DNA from 2 places in the Stenotrophomonas sp. Steno-Z10-HUANG genome. Region 1 is predicted to be linked to the other one. Evidence: riboswitches for the same ligand, from Rfam matches in the RefSeq annotation. Region 1 holds a riboswitch; the other holds the start of a gene.

The links. A riboswitch is a leader RNA that binds a small molecule or an ion and turns the genes downstream of it on or off. The one in region 1 is predicted to bind thiamine pyrophosphate.
Region 2: linked by a shared signal. The riboswitch ahead of AC06E6_RS00500 (TonB-dependent siderophore receptor) and the one ahead of thiC (phosphomethylpyrimidine synthase ThiC) in region 1 are both predicted to bind thiamine pyrophosphate.

The regions. Positions count from the first base shown of each region.
Region 1 covers NZ_JBWJPA010000001.1:325,706-341,117, forward strand. The annotation lists gene AC06E6_RS01485 (hypothetical protein) at 1-172, opposite strand, end outside; gene AC06E6_RS01490 (prepilin-type N-terminal cleavage/methylation domain-containing protein) at 177-1,001, opposite strand; gene ggt (gamma-glutamyltransferase) at 1,236-2,939, shown strand; gene AC06E6_RS01500 (BCCT family transporter) at 3,139-4,695, opposite strand; TPP riboswitch at 4,971-5,072, shown strand; gene thiC (phosphomethylpyrimidine synthase ThiC) at 5,175-7,052, shown strand; gene AC06E6_RS01510 (winged helix-turn-helix domain-containing protein) at 7,520-9,838, shown strand; gene AC06E6_RS01515 (helix-turn-helix transcriptional regulator) at 9,951-10,856, shown strand; gene AC06E6_RS01520 (TonB-dependent receptor) at 10,902-13,757, shown strand; gene AC06E6_RS01525 (HDOD domain-containing protein) at 14,067-15,182, opposite strand; gene ppa (inorganic diphosphatase) at 15,336-15,412, opposite strand, start outside.
Region 2 covers NZ_JBWJPA010000001.1:96,636-112,047, reverse strand. The annotation lists gene AC06E6_RS00540 (Atxe2 family lasso peptide isopeptidase) at 1-1,001, opposite strand, end outside; gene AC06E6_RS00535 (TonB-dependent receptor plug domain-containing protein) at 1,051-3,516, opposite strand; gene AC06E6_RS00530 (helix-turn-helix domain-containing protein) at 3,862-4,146, shown strand; gene AC06E6_RS00525 (phosphotransferase enzyme family protein) at 4,324-5,448, shown strand; gene AC06E6_RS00520 (hypothetical protein) at 5,869-6,306, shown strand; partial or broken gene AC06E6_RS00515 (aminoglycoside phosphotransferase family protein) at 6,313-6,579, shown strand; gene AC06E6_RS00510 (hypothetical protein) at 7,030-7,467, shown strand; gene AC06E6_RS00505 (hypothetical protein) at 7,530-7,847, shown strand; TPP riboswitch at 8,511-8,607, shown strand; gene AC06E6_RS00500 (TonB-dependent siderophore receptor) at 8,678-10,846, shown strand; gene pnuC (nicotinamide riboside transporter PnuC) at 10,843-11,436, shown strand; gene AC06E6_RS00490 (GGDEF domain-containing protein) at 11,552-12,718, opposite strand; gene AC06E6_RS00485 (hypothetical protein) at 13,303-14,034, shown strand; gene AC06E6_RS00480 (hypothetical protein) at 14,093-14,548, shown strand; gene AC06E6_RS00475 (HNH endonuclease) at 14,604-15,412, shown strand, end outside.

The DNA.
Region 1 (15,412 bases):
CGGACAGCAACTGGTTGCGGTCGCCCAGGCGCTGGTAGGCGTCGGCCAGGGCCGAGCGTTCCTTGATGAACCACACCGCCGCCACCACCAGCGAAGCCAGGGTGGCGGCGAAGAGCAACAGCGAGGTGCGGCGCGATTGGCGCAGGCGTGCGAGCAGGGAGGGCCGGCGCATCGGCTTACTGGTTCATCTTGTAGCTGGCGACGACGGTCATGACCTGGTCGTCGTCGGTGCCGGTGCCGAAGGTCTGGCCGTCGGTGACGGCCGCGGACATCGAACCGGTGTTGTTGCCGCCCCATTCGGTGCCGATGGCGTTGGCCGAGGTCGCGCCGCCGGAGGCGGTGGCGGTACGGGCCTGGATGCCGACCTGGCGGAAGGCGCCGTTGCTGGCGTCGGGCTTGCCGTCGATCATCTGGTCCAGCGCGCGCGCCAGGTCCGGGGTCAGCCCGGTGATGATCATCGCGTTGCCCGAGCCCCACAGCGTGCCGGGCCGGTTCCAGCCGAAGCACACGCGGATTTCCTGCGGGTTGCCGTTGGTGTCCAGGTAGGCATAGCGGTCTTCCTTGCCCTCGCCGCGGCCCGGCGGCAGGGTGATGCCGGCCTTGCGCACCAGGTCGCGCAGGTCGAAGCCGGTGTCGCCTTCGCGGGTGCGGGTCAGGCCGTTGCTGGTCGGCAGCGCATCGGTGCCGGAGCAGATCAGCGCCGGCTCGGTGGCGTTCTGGCTCATGTCGCCGCCGGAGAAGCCGGTGAAGTGGGTGCCGTTGACCATCAGCTGCGGGGCGGACTGGTTGTCGCCGATCGGCGCGCCGTAGCGCTGGTGGTAGCTGTTGTAGGTGACCACCCACTGGTCGACGAACTTCTGCTTGATGCGGGTGTACTCGGCGTTGCGCTGCACGTCGCGGCCGATCATCACCGCACCGATGATCACGCCGATGATGACCAGCACCACGGCCATCTCGACAAGGGTGAAGCCGCCCTGGCGGCGCTGGGAAGACATTTGCATTGGATTGCCCCTTTGATGGAAACCTGCGCTGCCCACCGGGAACGGACGTTCCGGCGGGCGTGTGTTGTTTCGGGGCAACGTGATAGAGCACGGACGTAAGAGGAACGTAAGAGCGTGCCGCCCGCGCCGCGCGACGCGCTGGGCGCGCGGCACACGGCGGCCTGCATGGCGGCACATGCGCGGGCACCGCCGCGGCGGTTATCGTCGGGCTTCGTCCCGTTGCCGGTCCCGCCGATGAAACGCCTGCCGCTGCTGCTGTTGTCCTGCCTCGCCGTTCCCGCCCTGCATGCCGCCGACCGCATCACCGGGCCGGGCTTCGCCACCCGCTCGGAGGTGATCGCGCCGCACGCGATGGCCGCGACCTCGCAGCCGCTGGCCACGCAGATCGCGCTGGACGTGATGAAGTCCGGCGGTTCGGCGGTGGATGCGGCGATCGCCGCCAACGCCGCGCTCGGGCTGATGGAGCCGACCGGCAACGGCATCGGCGGCGACCTGTTCGCCATCGTCTGGGACCCGAAGACGCAGAAGCTGTATGGCTACAACGGCTCGGGCCGCTCGCCGAAGTCGCTGACCCTGGCCGAATTGCAGCGCCGCGGACTCAAGGAGATTCCCGCCACCGGGCCGCTGCCGGTGTCGGTGCCGGGCGCGGTCGATGGCTGGTTCGCGCTGCACGCGCGCTTCGGGCGCAAGCCCATGGCCGACAACCTGGCCCCGGCGATCCGCTATGCGCGCGACGGCCACCCGGTGGCCGAGGTGATCGCCTACTACTGGGACCGTTCGGTGCCGCGGCTGTCGCCGTACCCGGGCTTCAAGGAACAGTTCACCGTCGATGGCCGCGCCCCGCGCAAGGGCGAGCTGTGGCGCAACCCGAACCTGGCCGACACCCTGCAGAAGATCGCCGACGGCGGCCGCGACGCGTTCTACAAGGGCGACATCGCGCGCACCATCGACGCCTATTTCAAGGCCAACGGCGGTTTCCTGTCGTATGCGGACCTGGCCAGCCACCAGGGCGAATGGGTCGAACCGGTAAGCAGCAATTACCGCGGCTACGACGTGTGGGAACTGCCGCCCAACAGCCAGGGCATCGCCGCGCTGCAGATCCTCAACATCCTGGAAGGCTACGACTTTACGAAGATCGCGTTCGGCTCGCCCGAGCACGTGCACCTGTTCGTCGAGGCCAAGAAGCTGGCCTTCGCCGACCGTGCGCGTTTCTATGCCGACCCGGCGTTCTCGCCGGCGCCGGTGCAGCGGCTGGTGTCCAAGGACTACGCGGCGCAGCGGCGCGCGCTGATCTCCATGGATACGGCGCTGAAGGAGGCGCAGCCGGGCACGCCCAGGCAACTGGAGGAGGGCGACACCATCTACATGACCGTGGCCGATGCCGACGGCATGATGGTCTCGCTGATCCAGTCCAACTACCGCGGCATGGGCAGCGGCATGGCGCCGCCGGGGCTGGGCTTCATCCTGCAGGACCGGGGTGAGATGTTCGTGCTGCAGGATGGCCATCCCAACGGCTACGCGCCGGGCAAGCGCCCGTTCCAGACCATCATCCCGGCGTTCATCACCAGGGACGGCAAGCCGTTCGCCAGTTTCGGGGTGATGGGCGGGGCGATGCAGCCGCAGGGCCACGCGCAGATCGTGATGAACCTGGTGGACTTCGGCATGAATCTGCAGGAAGCCGGCGACGCGCCGCGCATCCAGCACGAGGGCTCGACCGAACCGACCGGGCAGGGCACGGCGATGCGCGACGGCGGCGAAGTCAACCTGGAAACCGGCTTCCCCTACGAGACCATCCGCGCGCTGATGCGCAAGGGCCATCGCGTGGTGTTCGCCGACGGCCCGTACGGCGGCTACCAGGCGATCATGCGCGACCCGGCGACCGGCGTGTACTACGGTGCGTCGGAGAGCCGCAAGGACGGCCAGGCCGCGGGCTATTGATGAGGCCAGGAGTGAGTGAAGAGGAGTGAGAAAAGGCCTGGATACCGTCATTACCAGGCATGCGTTCGTTGGAAGGCGCTTCCCGCCTGGGCGGCAATGACGGAATGATGCGGAGATGGCAGGCAACCGCGGAGCCGCTGTTGCCTTTTCTCACTCCTGTTCACTCACTCCTTGGCTTCAACTCACTCCGCCGCCCCGCTCACTTCTGCTCTCCAGCCTCTTCCTGCGCGGCCATCTCGCGTTCGATCCACGCCTGCACGGCATGCCGCGCGCGCTGCGCGCGGCGCCGTTCCAGCTGGTACTCCAGGTCCAGCACGCGGTACAGGCATACCATCACCATCACCATCAGCAGCGCGAACGGCAACGCGGCGATGGTGATCATGCCCTGCAGCGCGTCCAGCCCGCCGGCCAGCAGCAGGGCCGCGGCGATCAGCGCCACCGCCACGCCCCATACCGCCTTGCGCGCCGGCGGCGGATCGCCGGCTTCGTCGGTGGACATGCTGGCCAGCACCAGCACCGCCGAATCGGCCGAGGTGACGAAGAAGATCACCAGCAGCACCAGCGCGATGCCCGACAGCAGCAAGCCGCCGGGCAGGCTGTCAAACAGCGCGAACAGCACCGTCTCATAGCCGTTGCCCAGTGCCTGCAGCAGGTCGGCGTGGCCGCTGATCTGCGCCCACAGCGCACTGCCGCCGAATACTGAGAACCACACGAAACCAAGCAGCGTCGGCGCCAGCACCACGCCGACCACGAACTCGCGCACGCTGCGCCCGCGCGACACACGGGCGATGAACGCGCCCACGAACGGCGCCCAGGCGATCCACCAGGCCCAGTAGAAGATCGTCCAGTCCGCCACCCACGTGCTGCCCGAGAACGGCGACATGCGCAGGCTCATGGTCACCAGCTGGTTGAGGTAGGCGCCGAGGGTGGTGGTGAAGGTGTCGAAGATGAAGCCGGTCGGCCCCAGCACCAGCACCGCGGCCAGCAGCAGCGCGGCCAGCAGCAGGTTGCAGTTGGACAGCCACTTGATGCCACGGTCCACGCCGCTCAGGGTCGAGGCCATGTACAGCACGAAGGCGATGGCGATGATGCCCAGCTGCACCGCGACGGTGGCGTGGATGCCGAACACGCGCTGCAGTCCGGCGGCGATCTGGATGGTGCCGAAGCCCAGCGTGGTGGCCACGCCGATCGCGGTGGCCACCACCGCGGCGATGTTGACCGCGTGGCCGATGGCGCCGCGGTGGTGGCGCCCGATCAGCGGCTGCAGCATGTCGCTGATCAAGCCGCGGCCGTTGCGGTTGTACTGGAACCACGCCATCGCCAGCCCGATCAGGGCGTAGATCGCCCACGGGTGCAGGCCCCAGTGGAAGAAGGCGTAGCGCATCGCCGCGCGCGCCGCGTCCACGCTTTGCGGCGGCAGCCCTTCGGGCGGCTTGGAGAAATGCGAGATCGGCTCGGCCGCGCCCCAGAACACCAGGCCGATGCCCATGCCGGTGGCGAACAGCATCGCCAGCCAGCTGGCGCGCGAGAAGTCCGGCTCGGCGTCCTCGCCGCCGATGCGCAGGTTGCCGAAACGGCCGAACGCCAAGTACAGCAGGAAGGTCAGCGTCAGGAACACGATCAGCAGGTACAGCCAGCCGACGCTGCGCACGACGTCGACCAGCACGGCCTGCACCACGTCGTTGAAGGGGCCGGGGGCGATGCCGGCCAGCAGCACCAGGGCGGCGACCAGCGCGATGGAAACACGAAACACCATGGAGGAGCTTCTCCGATCTGGGGATGGGGAGCGAGCCAGGGCTTGCAGCGGAACCGGTCGCCGCGGCGCCGGTCATGGCGTAACCGGTTGCCCGCGGACACGGAAGGAGGGAGGCCGGCATGGCGGCACGGGGCCGCCTGGCGGCGGCAGCGGCGCATCCTACTGAACCCGACGTCACGAATCCGTTAGTGCCCGCCGCGTCGCCGCCACGCGACCCGCGCCGGTGGCGTGCCGGCGGCGCGTTCCACCCGGCTGGCCGCTTCGTGTTCTAATGCCGCCCGAAGCGGGGGTACCGCGGCGTTGACGCCACGGTTGAGACAGTCCCTTGGAACCTGATCCGGTTGATACCGGCGTAGGGAAGCTTCGCAATGTTGCCGTGCGTGGACGCCTGCCCAGGCTGCGTCCATGCGCCGGTGGCGGCGCGCCTTCGCTTCGTCCGGCCCGTGCATCCGCGTGGGCCTCCAACAGGACGACGCCCGATGAATGCATCGCTTTCCGCCCTGCAGCAGCAGGCACAGCAACTCTCCGGATCGCTCACGCAGCCGATCCCCGGCTCGCGCAGGATCCACGTGCCCGGCTCGCGCCCGGACCTGCGGGTGCCGATGCGCGAGATCGCGCTGACCCGCACGCCGACCCTGTTCGGGGGCGAGCACAACCCGCCGGTCACGGTCTACGACACGTCCGGCCCCTACACCGACCCGGACGCGCGCATCGACCTGTGCGCCGGGTTGCCGGCGTTGCGCCGCGCATGGATCGAGGAACGCGGCGACAGCGAATGCCTGGCCCAGCTGGGTTCGACGTTCGGCCGTGGCCGCGCGTGCGACCCGGCGCTGGAGGCGGTGCGCTTCCCCGCGCGCAGCTTGCCGCGGCGTGCGCGCGCCGGTGCCAACGTCACCCAGATGCACTACGCGCGGCGTGGCATCGTCACCCCGGAAATGGAGTTCGTCGCGATCCGCGAGAACCAGCGGCTGGACGAGGTGCGCGACGCGCAGCTGCTGAAGCAACACCCGGGCGAGCACTTCGGCGCCGCCCTCCCGCCCCGCATCACCGCCGAATTCGTGCGCGACGAAATCGCCCGCGGTCGCGCGATCCTGCCGTGCAACATCAATCATCCGGAATGCGAGCCGATGATCATCGGCCGCAACTTCCTCACCAAGATCAACGCCAACATCGGCAACAGCGCGGTGTCCTCGGGCATTGCCGAGGAAGTGGAGAAGCTGGTCTGGGCGATCCGCTGGGGCGCCGACACGGTGATGGACCTGTCCACCGGCAAGCACATCCACGAAACCCGCGAATGGATCATCCGCAATTCGCCGGTGCCGATCGGCACCGTGCCGATCTACCAGGCGCTGGAGAAAGTCGATGGCCGCGCCGAGGAACTGACCTGGGAAATGTTCCGCGACACCCTGGTCGAGCAGGCGGAGCAGGGCGTGGACTACTTCACCATCCACGCCGGCGTGCTGCTGCGCTACGTGCCGCTCACCGCCGCGCGCACCACCGGCATCGTGTCGCGCGGTGGCTCGATCATGGCCAAATGGTGCCTGGCGCACCACCGGGAGAACTTCCTCTACACCCACTTCGAGGAGATCTGCGAAATCATGAAGGCCTATGACGTGGCCTTCTCGCTCGGCGACGGCCTGCGCCCGGGCTGCATCGCCGACGCCAACGACGCGGCCCAGTTCGGCGAGCTGGAGACGCTGGGCGAGCTGACGAAGATCGCGTGGAAGCACGACGTGCAGACCATGATCGAAGGCCCCGGCCACGTGCCGATGCAGTTGATCAGGGAGAACATGGACAAGCAGCTGCGCGAGTGCGGCGAGGCGCCGTTCTATACGCTCGGGCCGCTGACCACCGACATCGCGCCGGGCTACGACCACATCACCAGCGCGATCGGCGCGGCGATGATCGGCTGGTACGGCACCGCGATGCTCTGCTACGTCACGCCGAAGGAACACCTGGGCCTGCCCAACCGCCAGGACGTGCGCGACGGCATCATGGCCTACAAGATCGCCGCGCACGCGGCGGACCTGGCCAAGGGCCATCCCGGTGCGCAGGTGCGCGACAACGCGCTGAGCAAGGCGCGCTTCGAGTTCCGCTGGGAGGACCAGTTCCACCTCGGCCTGGATCCGGACAAGGCCAGGGAATTCCACGACGAGACGCTGCCGAAGGAGGCGCACAAGCTCGCCCACTTCTGCTCGATGTGCGGCCCGCATTTTTGCTCGATGAAGATCACCCAGGATGTGCGCGACTACGCGGCCGAACGCGGGTTGGACGCCGCCGGCGCGCTGGCGGCCGGAATGGAGGAGAAGTCCAGGGCATTCCGCGCGCAGGGTGCGCAGGTGTACCGCGCCGAGTGATGCGCCGGTGCCCGCGCGGGCACGGCGGTGATCGCCGCCGCGCCCGCCCGCACGCGGCGGACGGGCGCAGTGGCGTGAATCTGTCTTTATGTTTTCTTCAGCTTGTTGAATTGCCCGCGCCGGTGACAACGGTGCGGCGGCGCGTATTGGCCGCGCACGCTGCAATCACGCGGGTTTGCGTGATTGCAGCGTGCCGGGGCGTTTGCCGAAGAATGAACGGCAGATAAAAAAATCGCGCCCTGGGGCGCGAATTCTGAAACGGATTATGTGGATTGCGTCGGCGAGAGAGAGCCTGGTGTCGTCCCGCATGGGTACACGGGTAACTGCCATAGGCTAATATCCGCGCGCCTTGAAACATTTGCTCTTTGCGTTGACGCCATTTGCGGAATTTGGCGGTTCACTGGCGGCAACACCACCAGGGGGCGGGCACAGGACGATGCCCTCCAGCGATTCAATCCCTGACCGGCATGGAACCCATCAACAGCGCTCTTTCCCCCACTGAACGCCTGCATATCGGCGAGTGCCTGGTCGTCCTGCCATCGCGCGAGGTGCATGCGCCTGGCGCCCGTCGCAGCGTGCGGCTCACGCCCAAGGCGATCGGCGTGCTGCTGGTGCTGGCGCGTGGCGCCGGCAATGTGGTGACCCGCGATGAACTGTTCGCGCAGGTGTGGCCCGACACCCTGCCGACCAACGACGTACTGACCCAGGCGGTCACCCAGCTGCGCAAGGCGTTGTCCGCCGGTGGCGCGTTCCCGCAGGGACAGGAGTACATCGAAACGATCGCCAAGACCGGCTATCGGCTGCGCGCGCCGGTGGCGTGGGCGCAGGAACAGGAAGAAGCGTCTTCGCCGGCCGCCGACGCGCTGGCGCAGCCGGTGGATGCGGCAGATGCGGCAGATGCGGCGGGCACCGCGGCGCTGCCGGATGCAGCCAGGGCCGCCGGATTCTGGCGCCGCGCACGGCGTCGCCTGCTGCTGGTGGTGGGCCTGCTGCTGTTGTGCAGCTCGCTGACGATGGCCTGGCTGCTGTGGCAGCGCCCGGTCGCCGCGCCCGCGCCGGACGCGGTCACGGCCGACGGTACCGGCGTGATCGGCAGTCCGCAGCGTCCGTACCGCCTGATCACCGCCAGCCAGGGATTCGGCACGTTCCCGGCGTTGTCGCCCGATGGCGCGCTGGTCGCCTTTGCCGACGAAAGCGATGGCGGTTCGACGCTCAAGGTGCAGAGCACCGGCAGCACCACGTCGGCGACGCTGGTGAAGGGGCCCGCGGGTGCCATGGACCGGTTCCCGGCGTGGTCGCCGGATGGGCGCGAGATCGCGTTCGCACGGTTCGCGGCCGGCGGCAGCTGCGAGGTGCTGGTGGTCGGCGCCACCGGCGGCAGTGCGCGCCGCGCCACCGCCTGCGATGGCGCCGAGATGCTCAGTTTCAGCTGGACGCCGGATGGGCGCGGGCTGGTATTCGGCTCGATGACCGGCCCCCATGGTGCGCCCGGCATCCGCACCCTGGACCTGGCAACGGGACGCTGGACGGTGCTGGATTACACGCGGGGCGAAGGCGACTTCGATTACGCGCCGCGCTACTCGCCCGACGGCCGCCAGCTTGGATTCACCCGCAACCCGCAGCTGGGCGCGGTGTGGGTGATGGACGCCGATGGCGGCGACGCCCGCCGCGTCACCAGCGGCAGCGCGGAGATGCGCGGCTGGGCCTGGCTGGGCGAGCACGCCATCGTGTTCGGGCGGCGCATAGACAGCGAATCGCGGTTGTACCAGGTGGACCTGCGTTCGGGCCTGCTCAAGGACCTGGGCGTGGATGACGCGCAGAGTCCCAGCGTGGCCGGCATGGGCACGCTGCTCGCCTTCATGCACCGCGCGCCGCAGTTCGGCCTGTTCCGTGTCCCGCTGGACGATCCCGGACGCAAGGAACGGCTGTTCGCGTCGTCCGGGCGCGATGCCCAGCCGATGATCGCGCCCGACGGCCAGCAACTGGTGTTCACCTCCAACCGCTCCGGTGCGTTCGCGCTGTGGTGGGCGCGGCTGGGGCAGTCCGATTCCCTGCGCCCGGTGGACGGCTTCCGCCCCGAGGCGCGGCAGTCACCGGACTGGTCGCCCGACAGCCGCCAGGTGCTGGTCAGCGGCCGTGACGACGACGGCCGGCCCGGCATCTACGAAGTCGTGCCCGAGCAGGGGCAATGGAAGCGGCTGCCGGTGCCGGTTGCCGAACCGCTGCAGGCCGTCTATGGCCCCGCCCCGCATCTGGTGTTCGTGATCGGCAGCGAGGGCGACGGCCCGGCCACGTTGTCCCTGTTCGACCGCGGCGGCGGCCAGTGGCGGCGGGTCGCGCAGGTGGCCGGCGTGTCGCAGGTGCGCTACGACCGCGCGACGCAGCGGGTGTTGTTCACCCGGCTGGCCGAAGGCGGGCTGTGGTCGGCTGATGCCGCGCTGGCGCCGGGCAGTTTCCATGAGCTCAGCGGGGAGGTGCCGACCCGCTGGCGCTTCCGCACCTGGGCCCTGGGCGGCGATGGCGCGGTCGCGTACCTGCGCCAGGATGACGGATGCTCGGTGCAGCTGAGCCGGCTCGACCAGACACAACCGCCGCGCTGCCTCGAGGCACGCGCCGCGGCCGCCACCAACGGGTTCAGCGTGGCGCCCGATGGCGCCGCGGTATACGTGCCGCTGGCGGTGTCCGATGGCACCGACATCGGCATCATGCCGGTCCCCGAAGCACCCTCGCGACCCTCGCTGGGCGTGCTCAAGTGGTTGCCCCTGTTGGGAAAACCGGATTCGTGATTTCTTCGTTCGCGGTTCCGGAAGAATTCGGAAGGTTCTCGTCGCAACTTCCTGACGACTGCCGCCAGAGTTGGCAAAACCATCGGCCATTGAAGGCAAATGATGGTGAGTCATGCGACAGGTGGCCTGGGTCGATCGCGGCCAGTCGGTTTCGTTCGAGAAGCAGCCGGAGGACGGTCCGCGCCCGAACTGCGTGGGCGTCGCCCGCCTGGGCAGCCTGCAGACATCGGGCACGGTGTTCACGGTGTGGATGCAGCTGCGCGGCAGTGCCTGGGTGGAATCCAGGGAAGGCCGCTTCCGCCTGCGCCAGCGCGAGTGGATCGCGTTCGAGAAGGACTCGCGCCCGCTGATCCAGGCCAGCCGCGACGGGCTGTGCATCGGCGTAGCGCTGGACGCCGCTGCGCTGCGCACCCTGGGTGATCTGGCCGACAGCGGCCTGTATGCCGGCCACGGCGTGATGAGCCGGGCCGAGGCGCGCACCGCGCTGGGCCTGTGGCGCGAGGCCCGGGCACGCGAGCCCGGTTCCCACGTGCTGCGACCGTTGCTGCTGCACGTGGCCTCGCTGCAGCGCGACTTTTCCGAGGGCGTGCAGCGCTGCCCGGGGCGCTCGCGCCTGCGCAAGCGCCAGGTGTTCGGCCGCATGCAGCGCGCGCGCATGTACCTGGAGGGCAACAGCCACCGCGTGGTGCGCATCGGCGAGCTGGCCGAGCTGACCAACTTCTCCAGCTGGTACCTGTCCAAGACCTTCCAGAGCCTGTACGAGGAAAGCCCGCAGTCGCTGTCCGCGCGCCTGCGCCTGGAGCGCGCGGCCCAGCTGCTGCGCGATACCGACATGATGATCAGCGAGGTCGCCGCGGCCAGTGGCTTCGACAACTGCTGCAGTTTCGCCCGGGCCTTCCGCGCGCGTTTCGGGGTTCCTGCCAGCCGCTACCGCGAAGCGGCGTGCGCCAGCCTCCCGCCACATTCGGCAAAGTTTGCGACTGCTTCGCGCAAACCCATGGCTTCGGTACGAACGTAACGTTCAGGGGTGTTTAACACACCACTAACGTAACCGGAGAGATTCATGAAGTTTCGTACTCCCGCAGTGCGGCTGGGCCTGCTCCCGGCCGGCATCGCCATTGCGCTGACCCCCGCTTTCGCCTCCGCGCAGGACGCCGCTGCCGGCGCCACCACGCTGGACCGCCTGGAAGTCACCGGCTCGCGCATCCGCGGCGCCAACATGGAGACGCAGCAGCCGATCCTGACCCTGAGCCGCGAGAACCTGGAAAAGCAGGGCTTCACCTCGGTCGCCGACGTACTGCAGAACATGACCTCGGCCGGCTCGCCGGCCATCTCCCGTTCCGAGGCCCTGGCCTCCGGTGAGAACGTGGGCGGCTACTACATCGACATCCGCAACCTGGGCGCCAACCGCACCCTGGTGCTGATGAACGGCAAGCGCCTGGGCGCCACCACGGGCGGCTACCAGGACCTGAGCCAGATCCCGATGTCGGCCATCGAGCGCATCGAAGTCCTGAAGGACGGCGCCTCGGCCATCTACGGTTCGGACGCCATCGCCGGCGTGGTCAACGTGATCACCCGCAAGCGCTTCGACGGCGCCGAAGCGCAGGTCTACCTGGGCCAGTACGGCGAGGGCGACGGCGAAACCAACCAGTACTCCTTCACCATGGGCTCGGAAGGCGAGCGCGGTGGCATCACCCTGTCCGCCGAGTACTCCAAGCAGGACCCGGTGATGGCCAAGGACCGCTGGTTCTCCCGTGACGGCGGCAAGGGCCCCAACACCACCGCCGGTGACCTGAGCCCGATCGGCCCGAACGGCGTGTGGTGCGATCCGCGCGTGTTCGGCGACTGCAAGCCGACCAAGGACAAGAGCCCGATCTGGCAGACGCTGAATCCGGGCGGCGATCCGACCAACCCGAACGACTACCACCCGATCACCCCGGCCGAATACGCCAACGCCAACCAGCAGATGATGCTGCAGACCGGCATCGAGCGTAAGTCGGTCTACGTGAACGGCAACTACGATTTCACCGACAGCGTGTCGTTCAACGCCGACATCCTGTACAACGAGCGCACCACCGATCAGCAGATCGCCGGTTACCCGTACCAGTCGCAGTCGTTCGGCACCCCGCTGTCGGCTGACAGCGCGTTCAACCCGATCGGCCAGGACGTCGAGTTCCGCCGCCGCCTGTGGGAAATGCCGCGCACCACCGAAAGCAAGCTGAAGACCCTGCGCTTCGCGCCGACCATCAGCGGCTTCTTCGAGTTCGCCGACAAGTCGTTCGACTGGAACGTCGGTGCGCTGTTCAACCGCAACGAGTCGACCAAGACCAACCACGGCGACATGAGCCTGATCGCCGCGCGCCAGGCCCTGGGCCCGTCGTTCATCGATGCCAACGGCGTTGCCCGCTGCGGTACCGCGGCCAAGCCGATCGAAGGCTGCTATGCGTGGAACCCGCTGCTGCCGGCCGGCGTTGCCGGCCCGGGCTCGCTGGCCGACAAGGACCTGCAGAACTTCCTGTTCCCGTCCTTCACCACCACCGGCGTGACCAAGACCACGTCGTTCACCGCTGACCTGGCCGGTTCGATCATGACCCTGCCGGCAGGCGACCTGGGCTTCGCCATCGGCGTCGAGCACCGCGAGGAAGAAGGCCGCTTCGTGCCGGACGCCTTCATGCAGTCGGGCGAATACACCGGCCTGGGCCAGACCACCACCAACGGCAAGTACGAGCTGGACGAGGTCTACCTCGAGCTGAACGTGCCGGTGCTGGCCGACATGGCCTTCGCCAAGGAACTGACCGTCAACGTTGCCGGCCGTTACTCGGACTACAGCAACTTCGGTGGCACCGTGAACGGCAAGTTCGGCGTGACCTGGCGGCCGATGGATGAGCTGCTGGTCCGCGGCACCTACGCCGAAGGCTTCCGCGCACCGTCGGTCGACAACATGTACGGCGGCCTGGGTTCGAGCTTCGAGAAGTACACCGATCCGTGCTCGGTCGGCGTGGCCGGCAGCGTCGCCGGCAATGCCGCCTGCACCGCCGCGGGCGTCGCACCGGACTACAAGCAGCTGGGTCAGGGCCTGATTCCGTGCACCACCTGGCCGTGCGCCACCCCGGATCAGTTCATCTCCGGTTCCAACCCGAACCTGAAGCCGGAAACCTCCACCAGCAAGACCGTGGGTCTGGTGTGGAGCCCGCGCTGGGTGCAGGGCCTGGACATCTCGCTTGACTGGTACAACTACCAGATCAAGGACATGATCATCTCCGACAGCGTCGACCGCATCCTGCGCGACTGCTACGTGCTGGGCAACAGCAGCCGTTGCGCCGGCATCGTGCGCGCCGCCGATGGTCACATCAGCGAGATGTTCTACGGCCTGGCCAACCTGGGCCAGATGGAAACCGAAGGCTATGACCTGGGTGTCAAGTACCGCCTGCCGGAGCTGGCCATCGGCCAGATCTCGCTGGATTGGCAGACCACCTACACCGCCAAGTACGATGAAGTCGGCCAGAACAAGGCCGGCGACACCATCATCATCGGCAACGTCGGCAGCCCGGGCATCTTCCGCGTGCGTTCGAACCTGGGCGTGAACTGGGAGTACGGCAACTTCGGTGCCAACTACACCGCGCGCTACTACTCGGGCATGAAGGAAGGCTGCGTCAGCCTGGCCGACGGCTGGTGCGACCTGGCCGACCGTTACGCCAATGGCGAGTGGGAGCCGCTGCGCAGCACCGGTTCCAACACCTTCCACGACCTGCAGGTCAGCTACAAGGCGCCGTGGGATGCCACCATCGCCCTGGGTGCGAACAACGTGTTCAACCACCGTGGTTCGCTGCAGTACTCGGCGCCGAACAGCGATTTCGCCTACTACGGCGGCTTCGACATCGGTCGCTACATCTACATGAAGTACACCCAGCGCTTCTGATCCATCGAAGTCCTGTGCAACACGACGAAGGGCGGGCCGCAAGGCCCGCCCTTCTTCTTTGCGCGCGCCGCCTGCGCATACCGGGGGAGTCCGTTGGCAGCAGGCAGCGTACGCGTCCGCGGCCCGCCCGCGCTGGCGCGGATGCGCGCGTGCGCCCGTTGCCGCTGTCGCACGCTACCAGTGCCGCCTTGACCGCAATTTCCGTACGTACAGGTGCGGAAGCGGGAGGCCGGACGCGGAAACGGAAACGGAAACGGAAACGGCCGCAGGAGATGCGGCCGTTCCGGGGTATGCAGGGCGGGGGCCGCCTCAGGCGATGGCGGACAGCCCGGCGAGGTCGCTGGCCATCTCGCGCCAGCCCTCCAGCCGCGGCAACACCGCGGTGCGCTGCAGGTAGTCTTCGTCCACCGGATTGCCGCTGGCCAGGGCCGTGGCCACGTGCACCGCGCCGGTGACCCAGAAACTGCGCACGTTCGAGCGCTGCGGCTGCAGGTGAAACGCCACCGCCTCGATGATCGGCATCGGCAGCCCCCACAGCCCCAGCAGGTAGGCACCGGCCTCGTCGTGGCCGGGCCGGTCGTCGCCCTCGGCCGCCGGTTCGCGCGCGTCGCGCACGCCCGGCAGCAGCAGGCCGATGTCGGCCAGCAACGCCGCGGTCGAACCCAGCTCGGCGCTGGAGGACGGCAGCATTTTCGCCGCCAGCCGCGAGGCGGCCAGGGCGCGGGCCTGCAGCGCGTTGCGCTCGGCCGGGGACAACGACGGCACCGAGAACACCTCGCTGGCCAGCACCAGGTCGCGCAGCGTGGACAGGCCCAGCCGGGTCACCGCGCCGCGCAGGTCGGAAATCGCCCGGCCGCTGTTGAAGAACGCGGAATTGGACAGCTGCAGCACCTTGGCGGCGATCGCCGGGTCGGCCGAGACCAGCTTGGCGATGTCGCTGGCGTCGCTGTTCTCGTCCTCTTCCAGCGCGTGCATCAGGCTCAGGTACAGGTGCGGCGGCGACGGCAGCTTCTCGATGCGGCCGATGGCGGCGCGCAGCCGCGGGCTGTCCAGCAGGTCGCGCAGTTCCTCCAGGCTGGTCAGCGCTTCCAGCAGCACTTCCGGCGACAGCGGCAGCGGCAGGAACCGATGCGCCACGCCGATGATGCGCGCCGAGGGCGCGCGCTGGCTCTGCGCGGCTTCGATCAGCGCGATGCGGATCGTTTCCGGGCGCAGGGTGCGGATCTGGCCGAGCAGGGTGGCAGGCGTGAGGTCGGGCAGCGCCGGGGCGACGATCACCGCGTCGATCGTGCTCGACGCCACCGTGGCGATGGCGGCATTGCCGTCCGGGGCGCTCTGGACCTGCCAGTCCTCGCCCAGGTCGGTGATGTACTCGAGGAGATCGGCCGACAGGCTGGCTTCGTCGCCGACTAGCAGGATACGCAAGACATTTCCCCCAATGGAACCGTCCGGCCGAACTGGAACAGGCCGGTAACCCGGCCTGTCAATGTAGCGGAACACCCGGCCGCGGTCATGCACCGGGCGGATGAAACGTGATGCTCGTCGCTGGCGGCGGCATGGCGCCGCCGCCAGCGTGGCTCAGCCCTGCTTGGCCACGAAGGTCTCGTGCGCCTGGACCAGGATGCGCTTGGCCTCGGCGGCGTCGCCCCAGCCTT
Region 2 (15,412 bases), 230 kb from region 1:
TGGCTGTCGTCCGCGTCGGTCACCGTGAACAGCACCTCATCGTGTCCCGGACGCCACTGGATGGCGGTGATCGGCTTGCCGGTACACAGCGCGTCGCGGCACTGCACCGGCCGCGCGCCCTTGCCCGCCGCCAGCACCGACAATGCCACCTCCGGCCGCGGCCCCACCCCCTGCCACTCGGTCACGTGGACCAGCATCGCGACGCGGGCGGCGTGCGCGTCCCAGGCCAGCTTCCAGGCCTTGAACGGCGCCACCCGCGCATGCGCTGGCGACACAGGCGGCGCCGCCCCGCCGCTCACCTCGCGCGTGTTCCCCGTGGCCAGGTCGAGCGCGCGCCAGCGGTCGGCAACACCTGCCAGCAACGGCGAACGGATCACGTCGCCGCCGTGCAGGCGCTGCGTGGCGGCACGCCCATCAAGGCGCCCGGACCGGTACAGCGGCTGGCCCAGCGCGACGGTTGCGTCGATATGGATGCCGTTGTCGTACTCGGCCTGCTCGGCATCGCGCACCTGCTGCCGGGTGGCACCCACGCGGTAGCGGAGCGAGTGCCCATCGGCGGCCAGCCGGAAGCCACGCACGTCCGCCGCGTCGCGTGTCACCGCGCGCGCCCCGGAACCGTCGGCGCGGGCACGCCAGACCGCGACACGACCGTCGAGCAGGGCCCGGTAGTAGAGGAAGCGGCCGTCCGGCGACCACGTCACCCCGGCCGGCGCCAGCGATGCCCCGTCCGATTCGCGCAACGGCTGGCCGCCCTCGCCCACCCTGCGCGCGGGTGCGCTGGCGTCCAGCGGCTGCACATACCAGGTGGTGTCGTGGGTATTGCGCTCGACCGAGGGCTGTTGCAGCCGGAACGCCACCCGGCTGCCGTCGGGTGAAACCGCCAGTTCGCCGAGGTCGGCGACTTCCACCAGCTGGCGGGGTGACACGCCCTGCGCATTCGCCGCTGCGCTGAGCAGCAGCGCTGCCACCGCCGGCGCACACAGGCGGCGGGCCCGCTTCATCAATGGATGCATTGTTGGACTCTCCCCATGGAGCCAGGCGCCATCCGGCTCACCAGTGCGCGGATACGGTGATGCTGGCGTAACGCCCGATCGCCGATGCGTTGGTCGAGTCGTACGGCACGTCGGTCGGCGCCAGCGGCCGGTACAGCGGCGGCGCGCGATCGAACAGGTTCTGCACCGACACCCCGATCTCGAAGCCGGGGCCGGTGCCGCCGCGGCGCGCCGTGGCGTACTGCAGGGCGAGGTCGAAGGTGTTGAACGAAGCCAGGTCCTGGCGCAGTGCCGGGTAGCTCACGCCACCGGTGTGATTGGCGAACGAGGACACCGTGAACCCAGCGGCGGTCCACACCAGCCCCAGGCGGCCGCGCACCTTGGCCGGATAGAAGATCGTCCCCGCCAGGTCGAACGCTGCCTGCCCGGGCGTGTTCTGCTGGGCACTGTCCAGCCAGCTCGCCGAACCACGCAGGTCCAGGCGGCCCCGGCCCAGCGCGCGCCCGTACGACCCGGACAGGTCCAGTCCCCGGATCCGCTGCGTCCTGGCGTTGACGTATTCGCCGCGCCCGATCACCACCACCGTGTCCGGATCGTAGGGTTTGCCGGTCCAGTTGTAGAAGCCACCGGCGTAGGTGGCCAGCAGGGCGGCCTGCTGTTCGCGCGTGGGCGCGAAATCGAGGAACTCGGCCACCGCCGGGTCGCTCAGCACCTGGCCGAAGGCCGCGAACGGCTGCACCACGCGTTCGCGATAGTCGATGTCGAACCAGGTCAGGTCGGCCTGCAAACCGGGCACGCGCTCCGGATGGAACGCCAGCGACACGCTGCGCGTGGTCGCCCTTTCCGGACCGAGCCGCGGGTTGCTGCCCCAGGACAGCAGCACCGCGTCATCGGCCCTATAGCCGGTGCCGCCGATCATCGACGGTGGCACCAGGTACGCCACCAGGTTGCCATAGCGCTCGTTCAGCGTCGGCGCCTTGAACGACCTGCCCCACGACGCCTTGAGCGTGACGTCGCGGCCGGGCGCGTAGATCAGGCCCAGCTTGGGCGTGGTTACCCGGCCAAAGCTGTCGTAGTCCTCCATCCGCGCGGCGGCCGTCAGTTCCAGCCGCCGCGCGAACGGCACCGCCATGCTGGCGCCAATCAGGGGGACACTGGTTTCCGCGTAGGCAAACCTGCTGCTGTCCTCGCTGTGCGCCTGGGTACCGGCCAGGAGATTCCGGTTGACCAACTCATTGCTGCGATAGCCCGCGCCGACCGCCAGCCTGGCCTCGCCCGCGCCCAGTTGCAGCAGCGGCCCCTCCGCACTGATTTCATACGAGCGGCTTTCATTGCAGCGGCACACCCCCGATACCAGCCGTGGCGTGCCGCCGCCGTTGGCCACCAGCCACGCCCGCCCGGTGTTCTGGTCGCGCGCACGCACGGCCCCGGCCTGCAGGGTCCACCCGTGCGCCAGGCCGATCTCCAGCGACGGTGCCAGGAACCATGCCGTGCCGTCCGACCGCTGGTCGTAGTAGAGCCCCCGGCCAGTCTGGTAATAGACCTGGTCGCGCTCGGTCCGCAGCGCATCCAGGCGCAGCTCGGTGCTCTCGCCCAGCCACTGGTAGCCACTCAGCAGCGCACTGCGCGTGGTGCCACCGGGGTAGAGCACGAACGGCCGGGCCATGTGCTGCGTATACGACCGCTCGCTGGCATTGATCGGATCGATGCGGGTATGGCGATAGGTGGCGATCAGGCCACCGTCGTTCCACACCGCGCCGGCGGTCGCGTCGTACTCACGCGTGTCCAGGCCACCGTCGCCGGCGCGTCCATAGCGCGCGCTGACCACGCCGCCGTCCATGTCGCGCTTCAACACCACGTTGCCGACACCGGCCACCGCGTCCGAGCCGTAGATCGCGGACGCACCATCGGCGACGATGTCGATGCGCTCCACGGCCGCGAGCGGAATCGCGCTGATGTCCACCGCCTGCATCAACCCGCCATAGGCCAGGCGGCGGCCATTGAGCAGCGTCAACGTCGCGTCCGGGCCGATCCCACGCAGGTTGAGGCTGGAGCCACCGCCCGCGTTCTGGTTGTAGAGGTTGCCCGACCCGGTCGCGCTGACGACCCCCGGGTTCTGCCCACCATTGAAGTTCTGCGGCAGGCTGCGCACCACCTCGCCCAGCGTACTGAAACCCTCCTGGCGGATCTGCTCGCTGTCGATGGCGATCACCGGCGAGGGCGTGGTGCCACCGCGGATGCGGGTGCCGGTGACGGTCACCGTCTCCAGTTCGGTCGTCGCGTCGGCCGGTGGTGTCGCCGCCGCGGCGGCCGCGCGCGGCGCACCGGCGCCCTGCCCTGCTTCCTCGTCCACCGGCGGGGCCTGCCGCGGCGTGGCGCCCTGCCCTGCGCCCGGCGCGGCGCGGGCCGCGCCTGCCTCGCGCGCCGGGGCGGTGCCGGCCTGGCCATAGAGCGTTGCGAACAGGGCGATGGAAATGGCGTTGCGTAAAGCGCGGGTCTTCATGCTGCGTCCTTTGGTTTCCATGGTGGGTACTCGGTGCTGCGGTGCTGCTGTCCCGCAGCCCGGACGGTGGCCGGTGCGGCGGGCACGCAATGCCGGCGCACAAGCGGCCGCGCGCCATGGCAGCGGCGCGCACCGGCGGTGCGGACGAATTGCAGGTGGTGTTTCCCGTGGCCCTGTGCGGCGGCGGTGTGCGCGCCGTCGCGGCGCGGTTGCGTTGCCGCCCGCGCTTCCGCCGAGGGAGCGGAAGCGACATGCACGCATTGCGTTCATTCATTAACCCGGTGCGCACACTACGTTTAACGTAGTATCGGTGTCAAGCGCCCTTCCGGAAGCTTCCATGCACCGAAGCCCGGGATGTACACGGCCTTGTCCGAGAAGAGAGAGCTCCCCGTCTACAGCGTGCGTCTGCGCGAAGCGCGGGAGACCTATGGCATTTCGCAGCGCAATCTCGGCATCAAGGCCGGGCTGGACGATTTCGTCGCCAGCACCCGCGTCAACCGCTACGAAACCGGCGTCCACCAGCCCGACCTGCAGACCCTGCAGCGCATCGCCGAGGTACTCGACCTACCGGTGGCGTACTTCTTCGCCGAGGACGACGCGCTGGCCGAATTGATCAAGCAGTACGGGCGCGGGAAGCACGGGAAAGGCTGATCGCCGATACTGCGGCGCGTCGTTTCCCTACAGTCCCGTGCGGCAACTTCCTACGTCGTGTAGCGCACTTTCCCGACGGCTCCGCATCAACGCTTCCCCTGCCACCCACGCGCCCGCTGGCGTGCCGCACGCTACCCTGTCGCCCCGCACCGCCCCGCATCACCGGTTTATCCCGCCATGACCGCCTGCTCCCACCGCGTCCAGGGCCTCAACAACGACGAGGTGCCCGCCGACTGGCCCGCCATCGCCCCGCACGAGATCGCCTGGCTGGCCGGGCGCTTCGCGCAGCTGCGCGGCGCGACCGCCGCGCAGTGGCACAGCCCGCGGCCGCTGTCGGCCGCGGCGCTGGTGGAAACCGCCGCCGGGCGCGTGTTCGTCAAGCGCCACCACCACAGCGTGCGCGACGCCGCCACGCTGGGCGAGGAGCACCGCTTCATCGCGCACCTGGCCGCCGCCGGCGTGCCGGTGGTGCAGGTGCTGCGCGACCACGACGGTGCCACCGCGGTCGAACACGACGGCTGGACCTACGAACTGCACACACCGGGCAACGGCGAGGACCTGTACCGCGACGCGGTGTCATGGACACCGTTGACCAACGTCGCCCAGGCACGCGACGCCGGGCGCATGCTGGCGCGCCTGCACCAGGCCGCCACCCGCTACCACGCCCCGCAGCGCGGCACCCACCTGCTGGTGGCGCGCGACGATCTGATCCGCAGCCACGACCCCATCGCCGCACTCAAGGCCGACCTGGACAACCGCCCCGGCCTTGCCCGCTACCTGGCGCGCATTCCGTGGGAGGAACAACTACGCAGGACCGTGCTGCCCTGGCATGCGGGCCTGGCCGAGCGCCTGCGCGACGAACCGCGGCTGTGGGCGCACAACGACTGGCACGTTTCTAACCTGCTCTGGCAGGGCGACACGGTGAGCACCGTGCTCGACTTCGGCCTGGCCTCGCCCACCGGCGCGCTGTTCGACCTGGCCACCGCCATCGAACGCAACGCGGTCGCCTGGCTGGAGCTGGAACGCGGCGCGCAGGCCGTGCGCATCGACATCGCACTGGCGCTGCTCGACGGCTACCGCCAGCTGCTGCCGCTGTCCGCCGCGCGCATGCACCTGCTGGCCGACCTGCTGCCGGTGGTGCACCTGGACTTCGCGCTGTCCGAAGTGGAGTACTTCGAAGGCGTCACCGGCTCCACCGCCAACGCCGACGTCGCCTGGCAACCGTTCCTGCTCGGCCACGCGCAATGGTTCGGCAGCGCCGAAGGCCAGGCGCTGTTGGCGGCGCTGCACGCGGCAGCCTGAATCCGCATGCGGGGCAAGCCCCGCATCTACGGAGTGCGGACCATGCAAGGCAAACCTGCCCCATGGAGCGCGGCGCCGCGGGAACCCACACCCGTAGGTGCCGGGCTTGCCCGGCACAAGGTTATGGAATGCCGGTTGGCTGGACATCCCCAGTCGAGTTGGTCGAACACCGAAGCCGGTTGAACTGACCGGCGAACTGAGTAGGGCGTCCTTTCACTGCACCGGCGGCAAGCGACCCATCGCGGACATGGGTGCCGTCGCCGAACCTGCCGCCGGGTCCGGCTATACGGTCGGCTTGTTAGCCGGACCCGATTAACCCTAAGCTCAAGCTGTATCAAGGCGGCAGCGAACCATACGATGCGCCATGGATAAGTCGTATAACCGGACCCACGAGTCCGGCTATTGGATAGTTAGGCGGCCATGAGAAATTACATCGCACTTGCAGCTCTCCTCTGGTCAGCCACCGCCTGCTCCACAATGCCAGCCGGTGGCGCGAAGAAGGCCGCGGTGTTGGCGCCCGCGCCAGCCCAAGTGACGGGTCGGTGGCAGTTTCGTGTGGCCGGGAAAGACGGGGTCCGGGAGCCGGTAGTCACGCTCACCAAGGAGCCTGCAAAGACCTGCCAATCGGGTGATTGGCTCAAGGCCGTAGTCGTCTCTCCGGGCAGCTTGGCCTTCTCGCAACCCGCCTACACTTACTCAAACGGCCGGCTTGAACTCCTCCTGTCGTCCGAACTCTGCGATGCATACACTTCGCTTGTCGGGAACGTATCTGACGGGCGCTTCAGTGGCACGCATGTGTCGGATGGCCTGTTCGGCAGCATCGAGCATGGCAAGGTCACTGGGGTGCGCCAGCCGTAGTCGCTGGCCGTGCGCATCGACATCGCACTGGCGCTGCTCGACGGCTATCGCCAGCTGCTGCCGCTGTCCGCCGCGCGCATGCATCTGCTGGCGGACCTGCTGCCGGTGGTGCACCTGGACTTCGCGCTGTCCGAAGTGGAGTACTTCGAAGGCGTCACCGGCTCCACCGCCAACGCCGACGTCGCCTGGCAACCGTTCCTGCTCGGCCACGCGCAATGGTTCGGCAGCGCCGAAGGCCAGGCGCTGTTGGCGACGCTGCACGCGGCAGCCTGAATCCGCATGCGGGGCAAGCCCCGCATCTACGGAGTGCGGACCATGCAAGGCAAACCTGCCCCATGGAGTGCGGCGCCGCGGGAACCCACACCCGTAGGTGCCGGGCTTGCCCGGCACAAGGTTATGGAATGCCGGTTGGCTGGACATCCCCAGTCGAGTTGGTCAAACACCGATGCCGGCTGCACTGGCCGGCGATACCGACGAACTGAGTAGGGCGTCCTTTCACTGCGCCGGCGGCAAGCGACCCAGGGCGGACATCTGTACTGCTACCGGAACGAGCTTGCCGTGATAAATGAGCCCATCGGTGGATCCGGTTATACGCTGGCTTGTTAGCCGAACCAAGCCACCCTAAGATCGAGGTATCGCAAGAGAAAAGCTCGCCATACGGTGCTTTGTAGACAAGTCGCATAACCTGACCCGTGGGTCCGTCTATTCGGTAGTTAGGTGCCAATGGAATTCGAGTCGATACGTCCAGTTCTTAGCGGTGTGACTGGTGGCATCATTGCCACATGGCTCACCTCTCGCTGGTCTCGTCGGCTGCCTTCAAGGCACAACGGAAAGTCACGCGACGCGCTTCTTCGGCAACATCGTCCTGCTATCTGGACGGCCAACACTCTCTTCTTTCTCGGCCTTATCTTCGGTGTCGCCCTGTATCGGATCGGCGGCTTCGACAACACCGACTGGCGACCACTCGGGCTTGGTTTCGGCCTTGCGTCTGTTTTGCCACTTCTGGCCATCTTCATAGTGTCTATCCTCTCCGGGAGAGACCCGCGGGAAGGATACGTTGCCTTCTCATTTGGTCAGGGCATGCCTCTCTGGGCTACCTACGGTTTACTTGGCGCAGGCTCGGTTGCTTTTGTGTTTGCACTTGCTAGCCTTGGCACCTAGCAATTCATTCAAGCCGACGCCGCTTCACGGGGCGGCTTAACTCAAGCGTCAGGGGGCAGGTGGTGATCTCCGCAACTCGCAAAGCCGGCCTGCAGGCATTCGCTATCGGCACGGCGGTCAGTATTGTGGGTGGCTGGCTAGCCGTCACCTATGATCTGTGGCGCTTCAAACCGTTTGGTTGGCTTTACGCGCTTCCGGTCGCGCTTGCCATGATTGGGCTAGGCCAAGCAGGTACTGGCGTGCCCTTCCGCGACCTTGCAGCAAAGTGGGATTCGCTCAAGGGCTGGCAGCGCGGCGTGTTAGGCATAACCATTCTCGCAGCGTTCTCCGCCCTGCTATTCGGCATACTTGCGGCGGCAATCGTTTCCGGGGTGGTTTAACCACCCCCTAACAGTTCATTCAAGCCGACGCCGCTTCACGGTGCGGCCTGATTCAGGGGTTAAGTGGCAATGATGCAAGGCGAAGTCTTGGAGATTGACGATTTCGTTGCTATCACTGACAACGGAGTCTTTCCTGTTCGCTTGACAATAGTCCACGATTCATCAGGTTTCCTTCTCATCAGTAATTCGTCAACTGGTGGAGCTGCATTCAATGGAGACACTTGGCACAGCTCACTCACTGAAGCATTCGCCCAAGCAAAGTTTCAGTTTGGCGTTTCACAGGACAGGTGGCGCGCGGCTGCCACCTAACAATTCGTTCAGGCCGATCGCTTCGTTGCCGCGTCAATGCGTGGCACATTATCACTTCGCCTCGGCCACAAATCGGCCCGGCTTAACTCAGGTGTTCTGAACGACCGCTCCTGGCCGATCTCTGCCGGTGACCAAACCCGCAGTCCGCCGGAGCGCTTCTACTGCGTCCAACTCGCTGGCGGCGGCGTCCAGTCCGATGGCAGAGCTTTCCAGCTCCTTGGCTGCACGTACGGGGCTTCGCCGGGAGAGCTCCATGCGGGGCGAGCCCCGCATCTACGAGATGCGAGGCCCCATGCGCGCAAGCACCCCCCAACCCACCCACGGGCCAAGCCGCGCCATTTGTGGTCAAATACGCGCCTGAAGCGGGGGTGCCTGGGCTTGTCCAGGCTGAGAGAGTCCCTTGGAACCTGATCCGGTTTGCACCGGCGTAGGGAGCTTTGAGCAGCAGGCACACCGCCTTAGTGGCCGGTCGCGCGTGCGCGCCTTCGCTTCGTCTCCCCCTACGGCTGATGACGAAACGAATGAACCGCTGCCCCTCCCTTTCGCTGTTGACCGCCGCGCTGGCCGCGGCCCTGCCGCTGCACGCGCACGCCCTGGACACCGCCGCCGAGCGCTCGCCCACCGAGCTGGCTGCCGTGCGTGTACAGGCCAAACAACCCGGCGCAAAGGAGCCGCAGTCCAACAGCTTCGGCAGTGGCGACTGGAAGAACACCCCGGCCTCGATCAGCGTGCTGGACCGCGGGCTGCTCGACCGCCGCGTGGTGCGCACGCTGTCCGAGCTGGCCGACAACGATGCCTCGCTGGGCGACAGCTACGCGCCGGTGGGCTACTACCAGAACGTCGCCATCCGCGGCTTCGCGCTGGACACCGCCACCGGCTACCGCTTCAACGGCCTGAGCATCGCCGGCGAACAGCGGCTGGCGCTGGAGAACGTGCAGCAGGTGGAAATCCTCAAGGGCGAGGCCGGGCTGGCCGCCGGGGTGATCGCCCCGGGCGGCGTCATCAACTACGTGGGCAAGCGCCCGGCCGAGGTGCGCAACGTCACCCTGGGCACCGACGCCGAAGGCTCGCGCTACGCCGCCATCGACATGGGCCACTGGCTGACGCCGCGCATCGGCGTGCGCTTCAACGCCGCCTGGGACAACAGCCACTCCTACATCGACCATGCCGACGGCCGCCGCAACTTCTACGCGCTGGCCACCGACTGGCTGATCGGCGAACGCGGCAAGCTGGAGGTGGACGCCAGCTACCAGACCAGCGCGCAGCGCTCGGCCTCGGGCTACCAGCTGCTGGGCGCCAGCGCGCTGCCGCAGCACGTGGACCGCACGCAGATGCTGGGCTACCAGCGCTGGCAGAAGCCGGTGGGCATCGACAGCACCAACCTCAGCGCACTGCACACCTACGATTTCAGCCCGGCGTGGCAGTCGCGCGTGTCGGCCAGCCACAGCCGCTCGGTGATCGACGACAACGTCGCCTTCGCCTACGGCTGCTACTACGCCCAAGCCTGCTGGGATGGCAGCGTGCCGGGCAACTACTTCGCGCCCAACGGCGACTACGACATCTACGACTACCGCAGCCCCGACGACACCCGCCGCAACCAGCAGCTGCGCGCCGAACTGCGCGGCCGCTTCGCCACCGGCGCGGTCGGGCACCAGCTGGTGCTTGGCGCCGACTACTTCCACCGCAGCGTGGACAAGCGCCGCAACGTCAACGCATACGTCGGCACCGGCAACATCCATGACCCCGCGGTGCCGCAGTTCGAGCCCTCGCCGCTGCAGCCGGGCCCCTCCGTGCGGCGCGTGGACAGCCGCCAGAAGGCGCTGTTCGTGCTGGACCGCATGCAGCTGGCCGACAACTGGCAGTGGCTCGCCGGCGGCCGCTTCGTGCGCCTGGACGAGCGCGCCTGGGACAAGCGCGGCAACCCCGAGCGCGACAGCCGGGTGTCGCACTTCCTGCCGCAGACCGCGCTGATCTGGAGTGCCAACCCGCAGCTCAACCTGTACGCCAGCTACGTGCGCGGCATCGCCCTGGGCCAGGAAGCGCCGTTCTGGACCAGCAACGAAGGCAGCTTCCTGCCGTCGGTGCTGTCACGCCAGCTGGAAGTGGGCGCCAAGTACACGCCCACCGACGCGCTGACCCTGGGCGCGGCGCTGTTCCGCATCAGCCGGCCGTTCCAGTACGCCAAACCGGACGCCAGCGACTACGGCTACACCTTCGTGCAGGAAGGCCAACAGACCCACACCGGGCTGGAACTGAGCGCGCGCGGGCGCGTGGGCGACAACCTGCAGCTCAGTGCCAGCGCCAGCGTGCTGCGGGCGCGGGCGCGCGGCACCGGCACCCCGGCCTACGAAGGCCACCCGCTGATCAACGTGCCCACCACCCGCGCCAGCGTGCACGCCGACTACGCGCTGCCGTGGGTGCCCGGGCTGGGCGTGACCGGCGGCTGGCGCTTCGCGTCTTCCAACGTGGCCACCGCCGACGGCCGCGTGCGCGCCCCCGCCTACGGCGTGGTCGATGCCGGCCTCCGCTTCAGGCATGAACTGCACGGCCGCACGCTGGACTGGAACCTGAGCGTGGACAACGTGTTCAACCGCTTCTACTGGCGCGACACCGGCAGCAGCTCGGGCGACTACTACCTGTTCCCGGGCGCCCCCCGGCAGGCGCGGCTGACGGTGAGCTTCGCGCTATGAACCCGGCCCTGCTGGAATGGTCGGCGGTCATCGCCAGCGCCCTGGGCGTGTGGCTGATGGCGCAGCGGCGCATGCTGGCCTGGCCGGTGGGGCTGGTGTCGGTGGGCCTGTACGCGCTGGTGTTCTTCGAGGCGCGGCTGTATTCGGACATGCTGCTGCAGGGCGCCTTCGCCGCGTTCCTGGGCTACGGCTGGGCCACCTGGCACCGCCAGGACAAGCCCGACGGCCGCGTCGCCATCGCCCCGCTGGCCATGCAAGCCGGCGCCCGCGACCTGACCATAGGCGTGGCCTTCGGCCTGGCCCTGGGCGCGGCCATGCACACCTGGACCAACGCCGCCCTGCCCTGGCTGGACGCCATGCTCGCCGCGCTCAGCCTGGTGGCGCAGTGGTGGCAGGCGCGCCGCCACGCCGCGGCATGGTGGCTGTGGATCGTGGTGGACGTGGTCTACGTGGGCATGTACCTGGTGAAAGCGCTGCACGCCACCGCCGCGCTGTACCTGGTGTTCGTGGCGCTGGCGGCCACCGGCCTGCATGCGTGGAAGAAGGAGCAGAAACGGGCTCGGGCACACGCGCCGGCATCGCTTCCCTGACCCGTCAAACGCCCTCGTTTGCCGGCGGCCATCGATGCACGGGTGGCCGCCGGCGGGCGACAGGCCGCCCTGGTTGGCACAGGGAAGGGTAGCGGCGCTCCAAGGGAGGCCGCACTCAGTGCTCCAGTTCGCAGTGCAGCTCGATGCGGTTGCGGCCAGCGCTCTTGCCGCGGTACAGGGCGACGTCGGCCTGGCGCATGGCCTGCTCCAGCGAGGCTTCCCCGATGAAGCCGTGCGAGACGCCGATGGTCACCGTGCAATGCACCCCATTCCGGCGCGCTCCCTGCGACATGGATTTCTGCTCGATGGCGCTGCGCACACGCTCGGCCACCTGCAGCGCAGACGCGCTGTCGGACTCCAGGCAGATGGCGGCGAACTCCTCACCCCCCAGCCGGCAGACCAGGTCGCCCTTGCGCACCGCCCCGCGCAGGGCGTCGGCGACGCCACACAGCACGGCATCGCCGATGTGGTGGCCATGGGTGTCGTTGATGCGCTTGAAGTGGTCGATATCGATCAGCAGCAGATGCGCGGTACCAGCCCCGCGCCGGAAGTGAGTGTTCAGCGCCGCATCCAGGCCGCGGCGGTTGAGCAGCTGCGTCAACGGGTCGCGCGCCGCCGTGGCACGCAGCGCATCGCTCATGCGCCGCAACACCAGCCACACGATCAACGGCGGCAGAATCGTCGCCAGCGAGCACATGTAGACGTAGAAGACCATCTGGAACTGGCTGTCCATGCGCAGCGCCTCCAGCCCGCCCCCGAGCAGCTTGGCGAACTTCATGGCGTTGAGCACGCTGATGCCGCTGATCAGGCAGACGAACAACACCATCTCGCCACGTAGATCCCGCGCGAAGCTGCGCATGCCACGGAGCAGCACCAGCACCATGCCGGCGAACAGCACCGCACAGGTGGCCGCGAGCAGGGCATAGCGCCCCACCGGCCCCCAGACCGCCTGCGCCAGCCCCTGCAGGGCGACGTAGCCCAGCGCCACGGCCAGCAACGGCCGCAGCAGCGGCGCCGAACGCCCGAAGAAGCGCAGCCCACCCACGCAATACGCCACCGGCGCACACAGCGTGAGCATGTGGTTGGTCACGCTCATCCAGCCCCAGCCCTGCGTACCCTCCAGCAACTGCAGCACATACGCCCCGCCCAGCATGAGGTTGCCCAGCGCGAACACTTCCATCCCCATCCGGTCGCCTTCCAGGCGCCGGCTGATGAGCAGGAACATCACGGCAAAGCACAGCAGGTGGACGCAGAGCATGCCGACCAGGAGGGTTGCGATCATCGGGTGGTTCGAAGTTGGAGGGACAAGACCGGGGGCAGATTCGAGTGGTGAGTGGCTCACCTGCCGGCACGCAACGTTCGTTGCAGTGAACGTATCCGCTCACAGGCCGCGCGCCATGGCGGCGGCACGCATTGCGTGCAATGCCGCAATTACTATCGGCATGCGCTGGCGTTCTTTGAACACTCATCGGGACATCAGGATCAGAGCCGAGTTTCCAGAACAGCGACATGCGCCCCTTGGGCATCATTCTGGTGCGCATCGCCCCACCGGCGCACGGCGATCGGGCGGAAAGCAGGGGGGGGCGCCTCCGTGAGACGGCGGCTGCGCAGGCTTTTTCGTTTCAGAATCGTAAAGAAACCGCCTGCACTCCTCCGCGCCTATTCCTTGCGAAACAGGATGTTACAAGGGGCCCGGCCCCGAATTTATCGACCGGGAATCGTAAAGAAACCGGTCCACACCCAGGCCGTACCGAGCCGCCCGCGACAGCCTCATGTGCAACCGCGGGCAGGGGCAACGTGGTGCAGACCTCGACCCACCTGGGGCAATCGGGCATGGTGTGGGGCAGCTTATGCCCCAGGAATCGTATGGATACCGTTCCCGCGCCAGCAGCACCTAATACGCCCACCGCAACGGTGGCGCCCACGGTCGATGCGGTAATAGCCCCGCAGGGGCTCACCTTCCCCGCGCTCAACGCGGCACTGGATGACTACCTGGCGCGAACGGATGGCCCCAAAGCCGGCGCCTGGGAACGCTGGTCGCTGATTGCCGGCATCGCCGGTGCCGGGCTGGCCATGTTGCTGGGCAGCGTTCTTTCCGGGAAGGCCGGGGTTGTCGTCACCCAGTTGGGGCTCGCCGTAGAACTCCTGGGCCTTGGCACTTCGCTGTGCCTGCGGATACGCCGGGAGTGGCGCCAGTTCCGAGAGGCTCGCCGCGAACACGCGCGGGAGATCGAGGAGGGATATACGCAGTACCAGCAACTTGTCCAGCAGGTGCGCGCCTTTCCGTTGGAACAGCGCCGCCGGCGCCTGCGCTACATCCGTGACCGGCGAACCACCATGCATGAGCGCCTGGGCTTGTTCACCGGTGGAATGGAGCGGTTGGGGGTACTGCCGCTGCTCGTGGCGCTGTACCTGCAGTTCAAGGACTGGCGCTTGGGCAACTGGAACGCGTTTGCCAACATCACCCTCGTGCAAGGTGCCTTGGCCTTCTGGATCCTCGTCGCCTATGCACTTTCCTGGTACCTGGTGCACCTCCGCGCCCGGGTGCAGGCCTACGAGCTGCTCCTGGCCGAAGCCAATGCACAGGACGGCGAGTAGCCACAAATAGTGTTTCTTCGACTGTTGCGGTGCCCCTTTTGCGATGACAGGCAGGGACATGGCTGACAACACGAACCAACCAAAGCAGCTCGCCCTGTTACTGGCCTTGCTATTCCTGCTGGCCTGGGCCCTGCCAGCGACAGCCGCCGACGTCTGGGTGAACACCAGCACCGGCGTTTACCACTGCCCCGGCGGGCAGTATTACGGTGCCACCAAACGCGGCCGCTTCATGTCCGAGCGCGAGGCAGCGCAGCATGGGTACCGCGCCGCCTATGGCCGCACCTGCACACCCGGCGAGGCCGCCACCGGCCGGCAGCAGGCCATCCAACAGCTCACGCAATCGGCCACCCACGCCGCGCCCGCCGCCACCCGCGTCTGGATCAATACCGGCTCGCATGTCTACCACTGCCCCGGTACGCGCTACTACGGCGCCACCAAGCAAGGCCGGTACGCCACGCAAGCCGAGGCCGTCGCCAGCGGCAACCGGCCAGCGTATGGCGCGCGCTGCAATTGATATGGGCGCATCGCCCGCCTGCTACCCTGAATGGGGTAAATGATTGGGGGCAGACATGACCAACGCGGTACTCACCACATCCGAAAGCTCTGCCTACGACGATCAAATCGAGCGCCACTACCATTTCCCAGCCACCTATCTGAGGCAAGCGCAAGCCGCCATAGGCGACTTCATCCTCTACTACGAGCCACGCCGAACCACGGGACCGCATAGCGCCACAGGGCGCCAAGCCTATTTCGCCATGGCACGGCTCACCGCGGTTGAGGCGGATCCGCGCTCACCGGACCACTACTACGCGCGCATCTCCGAGTTCATGGAGTTCGACCGTGCTGTCCCCTTCAGGGAGAACGGCCACTACTACGAATCCATACTCAAGAAGGACGACGGGAGTACTAACAAGGGCGCATTCGGGCGCTCGGTGCGCAACCTACCACTCAACGAGTTCGCCGCCATCGTGCAGGCGGGGTTCGCTGCCGAGCTGGAACCGTGGGAAGCCGCCATACCGGACGAGCCGATGCTCGACGTGGACCTAGCGGAGGAAGCACCGCCAGAGTACGTACCCCGCGCCATCGTCCAACACGTCATCAACCGGAAGTTCCGCGATGCGCGCTTCAGGCGCCACGTGCGCGGCGCCTATGACAAGACCTGCGCGGTCACCGGCCTGCGCCTAATCAACGGCGGCGGCCGCCCCGAAGTGGAGGCCGCCCATATCCGCCCGGTCGAGAGCGATGGGCCAGATACCGTGCGTAACGGCATTGCGCTAACCGGAACGGCGCACTGGCTGTTTGATCGTGGGCTGATGAGCTTCTCCGATGACTACGACATCCTGCTCTCGCCGCACGGCGTGCCCGACGGGCTGGACAA